4 regions of the Streptomyces sp. NPDC048461 genome follow, and region 2 is predicted to be linked to each of the others. Evidence: riboswitches for the same ligand, from Rfam matches in the RefSeq annotation. Region 2 holds a riboswitch; each other region holds the start of a gene.

Region 1 (4,161 bases), on a different contig from region 2:
CCGCGCGGGTGCTGAGGCCCGCGGCGTCGGATCCCGCGCCCGGTTCGGTCAGGCAGTAGCTCCCCAGCGTCCCGGCGGAGCACAGGCCGGGCAGCCAGCGCTCGCGCTGGCCGGGGTCGCCGTAGCGGTCGATCATCCAGGCGACCATGTTGTGGATGGAGAGGTATCCGGCGATGGAGGGGCAGCCGGTGGCCAGGGCCTCGAAGACGAGGACGCCGTCGGCACGGCCGAGGGCCGAACCGCCGTGTTCCTCCCGTACGTAGACGCCGCCGAGGCCGAGGCCGGCCGCCTTGCGGATGACGTCGACCGGGAAGTGCTTGTCCTGGTCCCACGCGACGGCGTACGGGGAGAGCTGCTCCTGGGCGAAGTCGAGGGTGACCTCGGCCAGCGCGAGCTGATCGGGTGTCAGGGTGGTGGTCACGGGCTCAGCCCATCGTGGGGATGGTGAAGCTCGCGCCCTCCTTGACCCCGGAGGGCCAGCGCGAGGTGACGGTCTTGGTGCGGGTGTAGAAGCGGATCGAGTCCGGTCCGTGCTGGTTGAGGTCGCCGAAGCCGGACCGCTTCCAGCCGCCGAAGGTGTGGTAGGCCACCGGGACCGGGATGGGCACGTTGACCCCGACCATGCCGGCGCCCACCCGGCGGGTGAAGTCCCGGGCGGTGTCGCCGTCCCGGGTGAAGATGGCGACGCCGTTGCCGTACGGGTGCTCGGTGGGGAGCCGCAGTGCCTCGGCGTAGTCCGCGGCCCGTACGACGGACAGCACCGGGCCGAAGATCTCCTCGCGGTAGATGCGCATGGACGGTGCGACGCGGTCGAAGAGGGTGGCGCCGGCGAAGAAGCCGTTCTCGTGTCCGGGGAGGGTGAACCCCCTTCCGTCGACGACGAGTTCGGCACCCTCGTTGACGCCGATGTCCACGTAGCGGCGGACCCGGTCCAGGGCGTCGCGGCTCACCAGGGGACCGAAGTCGGCTTCCGGATCGTCGGAACGGCCGATGCGCAGGGTGGCGATGCGCTCCTTCAGCCTCGCCACCAGGGCGTCGGCGGTCTCCTCTCCGACGGGCACGGCCACGGCGATGGCCATGCAGCGCTCGCCGGCCGAGCCGTATCCGGCGCCGATCAGCGCGTCCACGGCCTGGTCCAGGTCGGCGTCCGGCATCACGATCATGTGGTTCTTGGCGCCGCCGAAGCACTGGGCGCGCTTGCCGCGGGCGGCGGCGGTGGCGTAGATGTGCGCGGCGATCGGGGTCGATCCGACGAATCCGAGCGCTTGGACCCGGGGGTCGTCGAGGAGGGTGTCGACGGCTTCCTTGCCGCCGTTGACCACGTTGAGCACACCGGGCGGGAGTCCGGCCTCCAGGAAGAGTTCGGCCAGCCGCAGCGGTACGGAGGGGTCGCGCTCCGAGGGCTTGAGGATGAAGGCGTTGCCGCAGGCGATCGCCGGCGCGGCCTTCCACAGCGGGATCATCGCGGGGAAGTTGAACGGGGTGATGCCGGCGACGACGCCGAGGGGGACGCGCAGCGAGTGCACGTCGATTCCGCCTCCGGCGTTGTCGGTGAACTCCCCCTTGAGCAGGTGGGGAATGCCGGCGGCGAACTCGACGACTTCCAGGCCGCGTTGCAGGTCGCCGTGCGCGTCGGCGACGGTCTTCCCGTGTTCGGCCGACAACAGGCGGGCGAGGGCGTCACGTTCGCCCTCGACGAGCTGGAGGAACCGCAGCAGGACGCGGGCGCGGCGCTGCGGGTTCCACTCGGCCCATTCGAGCTGCGCGCTTGCCGCGTCGGCGATGGCCGCTTCGGTGTCGGCGCGTCCCGCGAGGGGGACGCGGGCCTGGACGGTGCCGGTGTTGGGGTCGTACACGTCGGCGAAGAGGCCGGAGGTTCCGGCGGTGTGCTTGCCGCCGATGAAATGGGTGAGTTCGCGGACCATGGGGTGCCTGCTCTCGTCAGGTGGGATCCGGGGATGGCACGGCGGGCCGGCGGCCGCACCGGGTGGGGTGCGCCGCGTGACGGGCCGGGGGACGGGCCGCCGCAAGGGCGGCCGAAGAGCCGGGTCGCGCGCCTCGGGGCGTGCCGGTGCGGTCCGCGGCTCACCGGGCCGTCGCCGGGCGGCGGGCCGGGTGTCGCGGGCCGGGCATGTCGTGAGGGGCGTGGCCCGGGGCGTCACTGGCGGATCGTTGCGGCCACGCGGACGCGGTACGTTCCGGAAGGTCTGCCCTACGAGCGCGCGGGGGTTGCCGCTCGCTCCGCCGGATCACCTGGGTCGTGGGTACGGACCGGTGCCATGCGTGTCTGCTCCATCCTCGTGGACAACACGGAACGTTCCGCGGCCGGTAACCTGACTCCCGGATCTCCGCGTGCCGCCCGTCCACCCGGCGCGTTCGCCGGTGGCGCGGGAGGGCAGCACGCTCCCCGGTCACAGTGGCGGGACCGTGCCGGATTCACACCGGCTTCCCTGCACCGCGGACCTTGTGCCCCGAACATATAGTTGGACGTCCTAGTAAGTCCAGCCCCTCCCCCGGGCGTCGTCCGGACGGCCCCGGGCCGTGTTCAGCCGCGCTCGGGCGCGACCGGGTACGGCACGAAGGTGCTGCTGTTCTCGTCCACGGCCAGCGCGCGGCCCAGCGGAGGCACCGCCCGCTGCGGGCAGTCGAGGCGTTCGCAGAGCCTGCAGCCCATCCCGATGGGGGTCGCGGCGGAGACGTTGTCGAGGTCGATGCCGTCGGAGTAGACCAGGCGCGGGGCGTGCCGGATCTCGCAGCCGAGGCCGATCGCGAAGGTCTTGCCGGGTTCGCCCCAGCCGCCGCGGTGGCGGGTGACGGCCCGCGCGGTCCACAGGTGGCGCTGCCCGTCCGGCATGGCGGCCACCTGGACGTGGATGCGGCCGGGCGCGGCGAAGGCCTCGTACACGTTCCACAGCGGGCAGGTGCCGCCGGCGCGGGAGAAGTGGAAGCCGGTGGCCGACTGCCGCTTGGACATGTTCCCGGCGCGGTCGACCCGGACGAAGGAGAAGGGGACCCCGCGCAGCCGGGGGCGCTGGAGGGTGCTCAGCCGGTGGCAGACGGTCTCGTAGCCCAGGCCGAACTGGTCGGTGAGCCGTTCGATGTCGTAGCGGAACTCCTCGGCCGCGGCGTGGAAGGCCGCGTACGGGAGGATCAGCGCGGCGGCGAAGTAGCTGGCGATGCCGATCCGGGCCAGGCCGTGCGCGGCGGATCCGGCGGAGAAGTCCTCGGCGGCCAGCCCGTCCAGTTCCGTGCCGTGTTCGAGGAGCGCGAGCTGCGTGGCCATCCGGAAGGCCTGCTGGCCGGGGCGCAGACGCCCTGACAGGTGCAGGACGCGCGCGGCGCCGTCGTAGTGGTGCAGCCGGTCGGAGTCGGCCGCCAGGCGGACGCCGTGCCGGTCCGCGAGGCGGCGGGCGAGCGCGCCGACGACGTCTCCGGGGCGGATGCCGATCTCGCGGGCCAGCCCTTCGGCGGCGAGGTCCGTGTCGTGCAGGTAGTTCTGCCGCCGGTAGAAGAACTCGCGGATCTCCTCGTGGGGGGAGCGCGGCGTTCCGGCTCCGCCCTCGCGGCCCTCGGCCGTCCCGGCGAGGCGTTCGGCCAGCAGCTGGCCGCGCCGCCCCAGGTCCAGCAGGACCGCGGCGACGGCGGGCATCCGGGTGGCGAGTTCGGCCAGGTCGGAGGCGGAGACGCGGGCCTCGGCCACTTCCCCGGCGAGGGCCTCGCGCAGGTCGGCGACGAGGCGGCTGGTGTCGCGCTCGGAGAAGAAGCCGGGGTCGACTCCGAACGCCTCGGTGAGGCGCAGCAGTACGGGCACGGTGAGCGGCCGGGAGTCGTGCTCCATCTGGTTGAGGTAGCTGGGCGAGATGGCCAGGACCCGGGCCAGGTCGGCCTGGGTCATCCGGCGCTCCTCGCGCAGCCGGCGCAGCCGGGCCCCCGCGTACGTCTTGCTCACCGGTCTCCTCCACGGTCGGACAGGACCGTCAGACTACGTGCGCCGCCCCCGCCGGGGAGCTTCGCAAGCTTGGCAGTTTCGGCTGGGAAGATTCGCAGACCTTGGCAGCCGTACCTCCTTGTTGGCACCCGGTGCCAGTGCCAGAGTCGTTCCTGCGGCCCGCCGGAACCGGTAGCCGGGACGGACATCCGATCCCCGATTCATGCCCTGAT
Region 2 (4,161 bases):
GGCTCGCCGATCAGGCTGACCCAGGCGCCCGAGGGGGCCTGGAGGCTCTTGAGGTAGGAGACCGGCTCGGCCGCGGCGGCCGTCTCGCCGGCCCGGATCTGTGCCATGACGCCGAGGGACTGGGAGAACACCGAGGTCGCGTACGTGTAGTTGCCCTTCGCCGCGCACTCCTGGCGCGTCGCGGTCTTGGCGGCGCAGGTGCCCTTGGCGAGGGCGGCGATCAGGTCCTGGCCGCCGAAGTCGCGGGGGTCCCGGCCCACGGCCTGCGCGAGGAGGGCCGCCTTGCCGAGGGAGCCGCCGCTCGCGTACTTGGTGCCGACGAGCGTCCAGTCGTTGATGCCCCGGCCCTTCCCGTCCTTGCCGCCCTTGTCGAAGAAGTCGACGATGTTGCGCAGGGTGGCGTTGTCCGTGCCGGTGGCGGCGAGGGAGTAGGCGCCGTCGATGGTCATGCCGTAGTCGGCGTGCCCGGTGCCCGCGCCGGCCTCGTAGTAGCGGCCCTGGACCAGACGGCCGGGGTGGGTGAGGTACGCCACGCCCTTCTTCAGGTCGGGCCCCGCACCGGCCGGGGGAGCGGTCGGCGGCTCGGAGGTGGGCGGGGTCGTCGGGGGCGTGGTCGGCGGAACGACCGGCTTGGCGGTCAGCGCGACGACATCGCTGCCCGCGGCTGCGATCGCGGCCGTGGCGGTCGGGAACAGGCGCGGATCCGTGTCGTCCTCGCCGAAGCCGAATCCGCCGGTCGGGAGCTGGTGCCTGGAGAGCCAGGAGATGCCGGCGTCGGCGAACGCCTCGTCGCCGAGGGCGCGCAGTGCCTGCGCCGCCCAGGCGGTGGCGGCCGGGCTGCCGGTCGTGTCGTAGCCGGTGGCGGGCCAGGCGCCGGTGGGCAGCTGGGTCTTCTTCAGCTGGGCGCGGGCCTTCTGGACGGCGTCCTCGTGGCCGCCGGCGACGGCCAGGGCCAGGGCGGTCAGAGCGGTGGCGGAGGCCTCGCTCTCGCACTTTTCGGGGGACCGGATCAGGATGCTCGTGAAGCCGCCGTCCTCGCACTGCAGGCCGGTCAGCCGGCTCACGGAGTGGGCGGGCGGCGTGACACCGCCGTTGACCAGGGCGATGACGGCCATGGCCTGGGTGTCGGCCTGACCGGTGGTGCGGAAATCACCCTTGGTCAGGCAGCCGTCGACGGTCTCCCCGTCGCCGATGTCACGCGGGCAGACGTACTTCACCAGGTCGCCGAGGAGGTCGTGGCCGCCGAACGCGCGCGGGTCCAGCCCGGTGGCCTCGGCGACGAGGGCGAGGCGCGCGGCGGCGGTGGCGTCGGGTATCGCGTCCTTGCCGGAGGGGTAGGCGTACGCATCGGTCTGCGCGGGCGCGGCGAGGAACTGCGCGGCCTTCTTCGCAGCCGGGCTCTTGCGGTCGGCGGCGGCCAGGGCGAACACGGCCTCGGTGGTGAGGAAGTGGTTCGCCGAGGTGGAGCCCTCGTCGACGACGCGCTCGCCGTCCGTCAGGTTCCCGGCGATCCAGCGCGTGGCGGCGGGCACGTCGACCGTGCCCGCGGGGACCGCGGGCGGGGTGGTGGGGACCGTCGGGTCGGGCGTGGTGATGCCGCGGATGTCGTCGGGCGTGAAGGAGGGCTTGCCCTTGCTGCCGCCGACGTCGGTCCCGCCGAAGACCCAGGCGTCCACGTCACCGGGCTTCGGGGTGCGCGCCATGGCGCCCAGCGGGCTGTACGTCCACTTCCGCTGACCGGGCGAGGCGATCCAGTACGACCAGTACGCGGTGGCCTGCGGCGTGAGGACGCAGTCCTCCTTGTCCGGCGTGGGGTACTGCGTACCGGAGTCCTTGCCGATGCGGCAGACGAAGGCGGGTCCGTCGTGGACGGTGCCCGTCGTGGTGAACCCGCCCGTGTGCAGCAGCTCGTACCCGGTGGTGGGGGTGGTGTCGCAGCCCCGCTCGACCTTGCCGCCGAACGGGCCGAAGTCCACGGCGACGACGGCGCCGGTGGTGGGGGTGCACTGCTCGACCGGGTCCGCGCTCGCGGAGACGGGGACCGTGAAGGAGACCACGCCCGTACCGAGCGTCAGGAAGGACGCGGTCACGAGGGAGAGGAACCGCCGTCTCGTCCCCGACTGCCGATTCGCCCGTTGTTCGGTCCCCACCGAGGCCCCCGTCTCTGCCGGGCGGCCGGGTGCGTGTCGATGTGCCCCGCACGGCTTGCTTCGCCGTGGGGAGGCTGGGACGACCGCACCGCAATCCGCGACGGCGCTCTTCGTACTGTGGCTCGGCCCCAGGCATTCCGGCTCACCCGGAACGGATCCGGGTCCACGGTTGCGGGTCAGCGCCGGAATTCGACCGGCTTCCCCTGGTGCTGAGCAGTTGTCAGCCGGAGTGCAACACGGATCCCGCCGACGCGTCAAGGTGGCACAAGTCTCAGCCGGCCGGGCCCCTATGGGGTGCGGTCGAGTCCCGGTCGGGGTGGCTGGCGGACACCCGGTCACTCGGGTAGCGTCCTGGGCTGCCACATGGGGGAATCCGGTGAGAAGCCGGAGCTGACGCGCAACGGTAGGGGACGGCGGGGGCCGTTCCGAGCCCGAATGCCCACACGGCGATGCAGTACAGGAAGCCGTATCACGCGTTCGGACAACGGCCCTGCGACCAGGCTCGATCCGTGCCGCGCCGTGCTGCGCCGCGGTGGGACGCGGCCTGTGCGGGAGCGGTCGGGGTCCGCCGATTCCAGGAGCAGGCCATGTCCCGTCCCCGTACCTCCCGCCGCCTCGCGCTCGTCCTGCCCGCGGCCCTGGGCGCGTTCGCGCTCACCGCGCTGCCCGCCTCCGCCACCTCGTCTCCCGCGCAGATCGCCACGTCCAAGACCAACGGTGTGGCCTATCTCAAGTCCCTTCAGGCGGCGGACGGTTCGTACGCCGGCTCGGGCCTGTCCAACGAATGGGCGTTCAGCACCTTCGCCGCGGCCGGCACCGCCGTCGTCGACGTCTACCCCGGCGGCGACACCACGAAGAACGCCCGCACCGTCTACCGGAACCTGCTGTCCACGGCGGGCTGGCCGTCGGGCGCCCCGGTGGTCACCGACTACGAGCGCGGCGCGCTGAACGCGTACGCCGCCGGCATCGACCCGGCGCGCGTGTCGGCCTCCCGGAACCTCGTCGCGCACATCTACGCGTACTGGCAGACCGCCGAGGCCGGATACTTCGGCCCGTCCGGCAACTTCAACGGGACCGTATTCGCGGCCCTCGCGCTGGGCGGCGCCAAGACGCAGGGCGGCGCCACGCGCGTCCCGCAGGCGCTCACCGACTCGATGGTCACGCGCATCCGCGCCAACCAGCACGTCGACGGCGGCTGGACCTACAGCAAGGCCGAGGGCAACCCCACGGCCCTGAACGCCCCCAGCGACGTCGACATGACCGGCTCCGCGATGGCCGCCCTGTGCGTCTCCGGCGTGCCGAACACCGACGCGGACGTGGTGCAGGCGAAGAACTTCCTCAAGGGCAAGCTGATCGCCGGCACCGGTGCCTTCAACTCCCTGTACGGGGTCAACACCAGTTCCAACGGATGGGGCGTCGCGGGCCTGAACGCCTGCGGCATCAATCCGCAGACCGGTGACTTCCTCACCACCAGCGGCAAGACCCCCGTCGACTTCATGATCGCCAACCAGTACAACCCGGCGGGCGGCTTCAAGTACCAGCCGGCCGACACGACCCCCTCCGCCTACTCCTCCATCGACGCCCTGCGCGGCGTCGTCGGCGGCGGCTTCACGACGGCGCCGCCGGTCCCGGTCACCCCCGGGGCCCCGCAGTGGGTCGCCCAGTCCACCTTCACCGCCGGCACCGCGACCAAGCTGGCCCTCACCGTCGACGACGGCGCCGGGAACCTGAAGGTCTGCTCGGTGGCCTTCACGCCCACCGGTACCACCATCACCCTCGGTGACGTCCTCAACGCCGCGACGGGCGGCGCCACGCCGTCGGGCTGTGTCACGAGCGTGACCCCGTCGTCGGGGACCGGCACCATCACCCACGTCAACGGCAAGGCCAACAGCGGCTCCAACACCTGGAAGGTCAGCGTCGACGGCTCCTCCTTCGCCGGCGCCGTCCGCAACAAGGTGATCAACGTGGGCGACACCATCGCCCTGCGCTGGGGCGTCTGATCCCCGTCCGG
Region 3 (4,161 bases), on a different contig from region 2:
TGCGGCCGCGCCCGGCCGCCGACCTATGCTGTCGAACCCCGTTCCGATCATGCAGGGGAGGGGCGTGACGACGTAGCCGTGCACCACAGGAGAAGCTCATGACCACATCCACCGGCCACGTGGCGGCGGCGGCCTCCGCCGCAGCGGTCATCCGGGACGAGCAGGGCCGCGTGCTCATCGTCAATCCCGTCCACAAGGAGCGCTGGAACCTCCCCGGCGGGCACATCGAGGAGGGCGAACTGCCCACCGCCGCCCTGCGCCGCGAGCTCCGTGAGGAGCTGGGCCTGGACCTGGAGATCGGCCGGCTCCTGGTCACCGCGTGGGTCACCCGGCCCGAGGGGTCCCAGGTCTTCTACGTCTTCGACGGCCTCCGGCTCGACGCGGAGCGGCAACGGGCCATCCGCCCGCAGGAGTCGGAGATCGGCGAGATCCGCTTCTGCCGGCCCGAGGACATCACCCCGAGCATGATCCCGCCGTTCGCCCTCGCCATCTGGCACCGGGCCCTCGCGGCGTACGAGGAGAAGCAGGTCGCCTACCTCGAACTCGCCCTGTAGCGCAGCGGGAGCGCCGCGACACCACCGGCACGCACAGGCTGCTCCGCTGCCTCGCCGATGCCCGGGCGGGGTGCAGCGGCCGTTGCTGCGGTCCGTTCCGGGAGCCGTGTGGGCGAGGGCACGCATGGCACGTGCCGCCGCCCCGCGCCCTACGGGAGGGGGTGCGGGGCGGCTGTGCCGTGCGGGTCAGTACACCAGCTTGTACGTCACGTCGTGGGGGATCGGCGACGGGGCGTCGTCCGGGAACAGCAGCCGGATGGTCGTGAAGCGCTCCACGCCGGGGCGGTCGGGCCACGGCTCCGGGTTGGCCAGTGTCACGGACACGGGATAGGAGAGGAAACGGCCGGCAGCGCAGTTCGGCCGGCATTCGTTCGCCATGTCGGTGCCGGTGGCCGTCGCGGTGTGGCGCCCCCACGTCTTCCAGTCGAGATCCACGAGGCGGTTGTTGCCGTCGCCGCAGGCCAGCAGGTACGTCTCGGGACGCACCTGGTCCTCGGAGAAGCAGTCCACGACCACGACCGGATCCGGTACGGGTGCGGCCCGGGTCTGCGTCTGCACGGCGGATGCCGGAACCGCCGCCGCCACGAGAGCCGCGGCAGCGCACAACAGGGTGGCCGTCCGCAGCCCGGACCGGGATGCGCGCCGGCCGTCTTGTGAAGCGTCCACGAGACCCTCCTCGCCGTCGTCCCGCCGTAGGCACGGGAACCCTGCCAGCTTCCCCCATCCGGGCGGAGCCCGCACCCGCTGGACCGGTGGCAGCGGGCCACGCCCGGAAAACGGGCCGCCCGGGGCCGGTGCGGGGCCGGTGCGGGGCCGGTGCGGGCCCGCCGTCGGCGGGCCCGCACGGGGTGGCTGTTAGAAGGAGGTCCAGGTGAAGGCGACCTTGTCGCCGGCCTTCAGCTTGAACTGGCAGCCGCCCACCGAGGTCGGGGTGCCGTTGACGGATATGTTCCAGTAGGCGCCGCCGCCGCCGCTGACCTGCTTGATGGTGTCGACGGAGAAGTCGTCGAACGACGCGTACCAGGTGCCGTCCCACGTGAAGTGCCGCTTGCGGGCGGCGTCGTCGAGCGCGGCGGTCGGGGTCGGCACGGCGGTCGGGTTGGCCGCGCCGTTCGTCCCGTCGCACGTGTGGGTACCACCGGTGGCGGTGGTGACGTCGTGGCCCTTCGTCTTGATCTTGCCCTTGAACAGCAGGCCGTTCGGTCCCTGGACGGTGAGGGACACCTTGACGGGGGCATTGGTGTTCGGCGTGGCCTTGGCCTGGGCGACGGCAGGAGCGCTGCCGAGGGCGAGACCGAGGGCCGCCGTGGTGATCAGGGCCTGGCGGATGGTGACACTGCGCATGGGAGCGCCTTCCTGGTGCGAACCGGGGTCCGGGGGCGCGGCACCCCGACCCGCCCGCGCGCGGACGCCCCCGTGAGCCGTCCGCGGAAGCGGACGGGGCGGGGCGGCGCGGCGGTGGTCCGGGGCTCCACGCCGTAGACCATGACGGGGCGAAGCGGTGCACGTGACGCGCGGGTTTTCCGACTCACGGCAGCGAGGCCGCACACGGTTGCAGGTCAGCGCCGGAGTCTCACCGGCTTCCCCCGGACGCGGACGCGTTCGGTACGCGCTCCGGGACGGTGCCCGGAGCAGCTGAATCATAGGGCAGCGCGATGGCGGAAATCCGGTGATCCCCACCACTGGCCGGTCATATCCAACGGCCTTGTGGGACAGCGGAGTTCAGGCGGTCTGCCGTGCGGCGGCGGGCTCGGAACCCTGGAGCGTGCAGGGGTGAAGCGAGGCTTGCCTCATGAGCCGACAGGCTCGACCGGCCGCGGCGGGTCAACGCGCCCGATCCTGAACCGGGTTCGGCGGAGGGCCACAGGTGGCTCGATCTGACGTGCCCATCGACAGGCCCCGGCGATCAGGTTAGCCTTCCCTAAGTTTCGCTCGGGCGTCGCTCCTTCGGCGTGCCCGCACTCGGCTCCCCACGCACGGCAATCCACTGCCCCCGCACGATTGGGAGTGACATGGCACAGGATCTTCCTGACGGCGCGCCAGTGATCCACGACCTCATCGGCATCGGCTTCGGTCCCTCGAACGTGGCCATGGCGATCGCACTCGGCGAACACAACGCAGGCGTCGGACGACAGGAGGCGATCACCGCCCACTTCTTCGAGCAGCAGCCGTGTTTCGGCTGGCACCGCGGCATGCTGATCGACGATGCGACCATGCAGGTGTCGTTCCTGAAGGACTTGGTGACGCTGCGGAACCCGTCGAGCGAGTACAGCTTCCTCTGCTACCTGCAGAGCAAGGGACGGCTGATCGACTTCGTCAACCACAAGAACCTGTTCCCGCTGCGCGTGGAGTTCCACGACTACTTCGAGTGGGCCGCGGCCAAGGTCGACGACATGGTGTCCTACGGACACGAAGTGGTCGCCGTGCGGCCCGTCGTGCGCGACGGCGTCATCGAGTACGTGGACGTCACCGCCCGCTCCGGCGAGGAACCGGTCACCCACCGGGCCCGCAACCTCGTCATCGGCACCGGCCTGCGGCCGCAGATGCCGGAGGGGGTCGACCGTACCGAGCGGATCTGGCACACCTCGGAGCTCCTGACCCGGGTGGAGGCCCTCAAGGGGAGCGATCCGTCCCGGTTCATCGTGGTCGGCGCCGGCCAGAGCGCCGCGGAGAACGTGGCGTTCCTGCACCGGACCTTCCCCGGGGCGGAGGTCTGCGCCGTCTTCTCCCGCTACGGATACAGCCCCGCCGACGACAGCGGCTTCGCGAACCGGATCTTCGACCCCGCAGCGGTGGACGCGTACTTCACCGCCCCCGAGGAGATCAAGCGCAAGCTGATCGACTACCACGCCAACACCAACTACTCGGTCGTGGACATCGACCTGATCGACGAGCTCTACCGCCAGGAGTACCGGGAGAAGGTGCTCGGCACCGAGCGGCTGCGCTTCCTCAGGGTGTCCCGGCTCACCGAGGTCCTGGAGGCCCCCGACAAGGTGCTGGCCACGGTCGAGTCCCTCGTCACGGGGGAGAAGGAGCCGCTGGAGGCCGACGTGCTGGTGTACGCGACCGGATACCGCTCCGCCGACGGGCTCGCGCTGCTCGGCGACGTGGCGCGCCACTGCCTCCGTGACGACGAGGGCCGCGTCCGCGTGGAGCGCGACTACCGCATCACGACGGACCCGGCGCTGCGCTGCGGCATCTACCTCCAGGGCGGCACCGAGCACACCCACGGCATCACCTCCTCGCTGCTGTCCAACACAGCAGTCCGGGTCGGCGAGATCCTCGACTCGATCGCGGGCCGGCGCCGCACCCCGGTCCCGGGCTCCCGCCGGGCCTCCGACGAGATCGGCTCCGCGCGGTAGGCCCCGGGGCGGCGCAGAGGCCCGAAGCCGTCGAGCAGGCGGGAGGAACCCCGGGGGGGGCGCGGTCAACTCCCGCGCCCCCCCGCGGGTGTCGGCCCCGGCGGCCGACGGGCGGCTCAGGCCGACGGGGCGGTCAGCACCCACAGTCGGTGGTCCCAGCCGATGTCACGGCAGTCACGGACCTCCAGCCCGGCCCGTTCGGCCAGACCCGTCACGCCCTGCGCCGAACGCAGCCCGGAGCCGAA
Region 4 (4,161 bases), on a different contig from region 2:
GCGCTGGAAGGGCACCGAACCGCGGGTCTTCCTGGCCTTCAGCAACGGCGAGAAGAGCTGCGTGTTCTCCGCCCGCGCCAAGGACGTGCGCGGGCTGTGCCGCCGTCTGACCCAGCTGGTCCCGCGCGGCCTGGAGCACCGGCACTACGACCTCGACGCGGAGCTCGACGCGCTGCTGCCCGGCTGACGGCCCCGGAGCCGGGAGGAGCCCGCGGCCCCGGCCCGGGAACCGTCGCCGTCCCGCGGGTGTCCTTAGCGGTGACAGCACAGCCCCGTCTCCGGAGAATCGGGGGACGTCATGAACGACGTCTCGAACCACCCGCGTCCACGTCCGTCTCACCGCCTGCCGTCCCTTCGACGGCGCCGCCGGCAGCTCGTGGCCCTGGCCACCGGCGCGCTGCTCACCGCCGGCCTAGCCCTCGCCGCACCGGCCTCGGCCGCCCAGGCCGCCGCCCGCACCCAGACCCCACTCGTCGTCAACGCCCGCTGGGGCGGTCACTGCACGTACGACCGGCTCGTCATCGACCTCCAGGGGTACGTCCCCGGGGTCACCGTCACGCCCGTGCCGAAGCTGTACTACGACGGCTCGGGCAAGCCCGTCCCGCTGGCCGGGAAGTACTTCCTGGAAGTCCGCCTGAACCCCGCCGCCGGTCACGACGACGCGGGGCAGAACGTCTACCAGGGTCCGCGCCTGCAGAAGATCTACCTCAGCAAGCTCAAGGGCATCGCCCTGACCGGCGACTACGAGGGGTACGTGACCTTCGGCGCCGCCTTCGACACCGCACCCGCCTACTCCACCAGCGTCCTGCACTCGCCCGAGCGGCTGGTCCTGGACATCGCGCACCCGAACGTGTGCTGACCGGGGCGGGGGGGGGGGGGGGGGGGGGGGGGGGCGCCCGGGCGGGGGGGGGGGGGGGGGGGTGGTCCGGGGGGGGGGGGGGGGGTGGGTGGGGCGTGGGTCACCCCCTGGGCGGGGGGGGGGGGGGGGGGGGGGGGGGGGGGCCCCCCCCCCCCCCCCCCCCCCCGCCGCGTTCCTCAGCGGTGCTCGGGGTTGGGGAAGTCGAACCGGCAGCCCGCGTCCCACAGGGAGCGCTGGTTCCCGTGCGCCGGCATTCCGCCCGCCCGCTTGAGCAGGGCGGCCAGGTGCATCAGGTTCCAGGACATGAAGGCGGTGTTCCGGTTGGTGAAGTCGTTCTCGGGGCCGCCGGATCCCGGGTCCAGGTAGGAGGGGCCGGGTCCGGCCTCGCCGATCCAGCCCGCGTCGGCCTGCGGCGGGATCGCGTAGCCCAGGTGCTGGAGGCTGTAGAGGACGTTCATGGCGCAGTGCTTGACGCCGTCCTCGTTGCCGGTGATCAGCGCGCCGCCGACGCGCCCGTAGTACGCGTACTGCCCCTGCTCGTTCAGCAGGGACGAGCAGGCGTAGAGCCGCTCGATGACGCGCTTCATCACGGAGCTGTTGTCGCCGAGCCAGATCGGCCCGCACAGCACGAGGATGTCGGCGTCCATGATCCGGCTGTAGAGGACCGGCCACTGGTCGCTCTCCCAGCCGTGTTCGGTCATGTCCGGCCAGACGCCGGTCGCGATGTCGTGGTCGACGGCGCGGATGACCGAGGTCCGGGCACCGGCCGCCTCCATGACCGCGCGGCTCCTGCCGATCAGGCCGTCGGTGTTGCTGGTCTCGGGTGAGCGTTTGAGCGTGCAGTTCACGTAGACGGCGGTCAGGCCCGAGTAGTCGGGCGGGGTCGCGTTCTCCTCGTCGGCAGCCACGCACCCACCTTGTCCGGGCACCGTCCGGAGCGCCACCGCACCGCACCCGCGAGGGGCGGGTTGTGACCGGTCCGCGCGGCCGACTAGGGTCAGCGGGCCTTGGTGTTCGGGAAACCGGTGCGAAACCGGTGCGGCCCTCGCCACTGTGATCGGGAAGTCCGGCTCCACTCCTGCGGGAAGCCACTGGGCCCGCGCGGGAGACCGCTCGGCCCCGGGAAGGCGGAGCCCGGGCATCAGTACCCGTGAGCCAGGAGACCGGCCGAGGCGCGTCGTCCATCCACGAGGTGCTGGAGAGGTCTCCTTACTCATGCATATAGCCGAGGGGTTTCTGCCCCCCTTGCACGCGGTCGCCTGGGGCGCCGCGTCCGCTCCCTTTGTCGTACACGGTGTCCGCGCCCTGACCCGCGAGGTCAAGGCCAACCCGGAGAGCACGCTGCTGCTCGGTGCGGCCGGAGCGTTCACGTTCGTCCTGTCCGCCCTGAAGATCCCCTCGGTGACGGGCAGCTGCTCCCACCCCACCGGTACGGGGCTCGGAGCGATCCTCTTCCGGCCGCCGATCATGGCGGTGCTGGGGACGATCACCCTGCTGTTCCAGGCGCTGCTGCTGGCGCACGGCGGGCTCACCACCCTCGGCGCCAACGTCTTCTCGATGGCCATCGCCGGCCCGTGGGCCGGGTACGCCGTCTACCGCCTGCTGCGCGGAACCGGCGCCCCCCTGATGGTGGCCGTGTTCTTCGGCGCCTTCTTCGCCGACCTGGTCACCTACTGCGTGACCTCGGTCCAGCTGGCGCTGGCCTTCCCCGACCAGGCCACCGGGTTCACCGGCTCGCTCGTGAAGTTCGGTGAGATCTTCGCGCTGACCCAGATCCCGCTCGCGGTGAGCGAGGGCCTGCTGACCGTGCTCGTCGTCCGGCTGCTGATGCAGTCCAGCAAGTCGGACCTGGTCCGGCTCGGCGTCGCGAAGCTCACGTCCGGCAAGGCCAAGCAGGAGGCGACGGTCTGATGAGCCGGAACGCGAAGATCAACACCCTGCTGCTGCTCCTGGTCGCGGCGCTGGCCGTGCTCCCGCTGGCGCTGGGGCTGGGCGAGGGCAAGGAGGAGCCGTTCGCGGGCGCCGACGCGCAGGCGGAGACGGCCATCACCGAGCTGAAGCCGGACTACGAGCCCTGGTTCTCGCCCCTGTACGAGCCCCCGTCCGGGGAGATCGAGTCGGCGCTGTTCGCCCTGCAGGCGGCGCTCGGCGCGGGCGTGCTCGCGTACTACTTCGGCGTCCGCAAGGGGCGCCGCCAGGGCGCTGCCGCAGCGGGCGCCGCCGGCGCCGCGGCGCCCGACGCCACCGTGCAGTCGTAGGCGGTGCTGCCGATCGACGCGGCGGCGCACAGCAGCCGCTGGCGCCGCCGCCATCCGCTGGAGAAGGCGGTACTGGGAGTCGGCCTGACGGTCACGGCGGTGTGCCTGCCGCCGTGGCCCGGCGGACCGCTGGTGGCCGCGGCGACCCTCGCCCTGCTGCTGGGTCCCGCCGGGGTGGCGGGGCGGCAGCTGTGGCGGGCGTTCCGCATCCCGCTGGGCTTCTGCTTCACGGGGGCGCTGCCGCTGCTGTTCTCCGTGGGCGGCCCGGCGGGCTTCGTCGCGATGGCTCCCGACGGCCCCCGGCACGCGGGCGAACTGCTGCTGCGGACCTCGGCGGCCTCCCTCGGGGTGCTGCTGTTCGCCTTCACCACCCCGGTCTCGGACGTGCTGCCGCGCCTGGTCCGGGCCGGGGTGCCGGCCCCGGTCGTGGACGTGGCGCTGGTGATGTACCGGATCGGCTTCCTGCTCCTCGACTCCCTGGCCCGCGTCCGGCAGGCCCAGGCGGCCCGCCTCGGCACCGCCGGGCGGGCGGCCGCCTGGCGGTCGGTGGCCGGGCTCGCCGCGACCTCGTTCGTCCGGGCCTTCGACCGCGCGGCCCGGCTCCAGTCGGGCCTGGCCGGGCGCGGCTACGACGGCGCGCTGCGCGTGCTGGTGCCTCAGACGGCGCTGTCCCGGCGGTTCCTGGCCGGGACGGCCGCCCTGCTCGCCTCGCTGGTCGCCGTGACCCTCGTACTGAAGGAGCTGTACCTGTGAAGCCGCTGGTGGAACTGGCCGGCGCGGGCTACGCGTACGAGGACGGCCCCGAGGTGCTGTCCGGCGTGGACTTCGCGATCCCCGAGGGCCGCGCCCTGGTGCTGCTGGGCCGCAACGGCAGCGGCAAGACCACGCTGATGCGCCTGTTGAGCGGGGGCCTGCGGCCGGCGTCGGGCGCGCTGCTGCTGGACGGGGTGGAGGTGGCGCACGGCCGCGCCGGGCTGACCCGGCTGCGGACCTCGGTCCAGCTGGTGGTGCAGGATCCGGACGACCAGCTGTTCGCGGCCTCCG

Evidence for each region. A riboswitch is a leader RNA that binds a small molecule or an ion and turns the genes downstream of it on or off. The one in region 2 is predicted to bind cobalamin.
Region 1: linked by a shared signal. The riboswitch ahead of ACZ6S8_RS33385 (CoA-acylating methylmalonate-semialdehyde dehydrogenase) and the one ahead of ACZ6S8_RS22970 (prenyltransferase/squalene oxidase repeat-containing protein) in region 2 are both predicted to bind cobalamin.
Region 3: linked by a shared signal. The riboswitch ahead of ACZ6S8_RS33610 (DUF4430 domain-containing protein) and the one ahead of ACZ6S8_RS22970 (prenyltransferase/squalene oxidase repeat-containing protein) in region 2 are both predicted to bind cobalamin.
Region 4: linked by a shared signal. The riboswitch ahead of ACZ6S8_RS01855 (energy-coupling factor ABC transporter permease) and the one ahead of ACZ6S8_RS22970 (prenyltransferase/squalene oxidase repeat-containing protein) in region 2 are both predicted to bind cobalamin.

What each region holds. Positions count from the first base shown of each region.
Region 1 covers NZ_JBVJGW010000029.1:1,069-5,229, forward strand. Annotated here, with positions in the region: gene ACZ6S8_RS33380 (acyl-CoA dehydrogenase family protein) at 1-421, opposite strand, end outside; gene ACZ6S8_RS33385 (CoA-acylating methylmalonate-semialdehyde dehydrogenase) at 426-1,925, opposite strand; cobalamin riboswitch at 2,307-2,475, opposite strand; gene ACZ6S8_RS33390 (short-chain fatty acyl-CoA regulator family protein) at 2,546-3,949, opposite strand.
Region 2 covers NZ_JBVJGW010000013.1:91,840-96,000, reverse strand. Annotated here, with positions in the region: gene ACZ6S8_RS22975 (prenyltransferase/squalene oxidase repeat-containing protein) at 1-2,150, opposite strand, end outside; cobalamin riboswitch at 2,485-2,611, shown strand; gene ACZ6S8_RS22970 (prenyltransferase/squalene oxidase repeat-containing protein) at 2,738-4,150, shown strand.
Region 3 covers NZ_JBVJGW010000029.1:69,016-73,176, reverse strand. Annotated here, with positions in the region: gene ACZ6S8_RS33620 (NUDIX domain-containing protein) at 99-554, shown strand; gene ACZ6S8_RS33615 (hypothetical protein) at 741-1,220, opposite strand; gene ACZ6S8_RS33610 (DUF4430 domain-containing protein) at 1,410-1,898, opposite strand; cobalamin riboswitch at 2,051-2,171, opposite strand; gene ACZ6S8_RS33605 (lysine N(6)-hydroxylase/L-ornithine N(5)-oxygenase family protein) at 2,567-3,916, shown strand; gene ACZ6S8_RS33600 (siderophore-interacting protein) at 4,033-4,161, opposite strand, start outside.
Region 4 covers NZ_JBVJGW010000001.1:420,423-424,583, reverse strand. Annotated here, with positions in the region: gene ACZ6S8_RS01870 (SsgA family sporulation/cell division regulator) at 1-187, shown strand, start outside; gene ACZ6S8_RS01865 (AMIN-like domain-containing (lipo)protein) at 299-859, shown strand; gene ACZ6S8_RS01860 (flavodoxin family protein) at 1,036-1,767, opposite strand; cobalamin riboswitch at 1,851-2,045, shown strand; gene ACZ6S8_RS01855 (energy-coupling factor ABC transporter permease) at 2,075-2,770, shown strand; gene ACZ6S8_RS01850 (energy-coupling factor ABC transporter substrate-binding protein) at 2,770-3,117, shown strand; gene cbiQ (cobalt ECF transporter T component CbiQ) at 3,121-3,870, shown strand; gene ACZ6S8_RS01840 (ATP-binding cassette domain-containing protein) at 3,867-4,161, shown strand, end outside.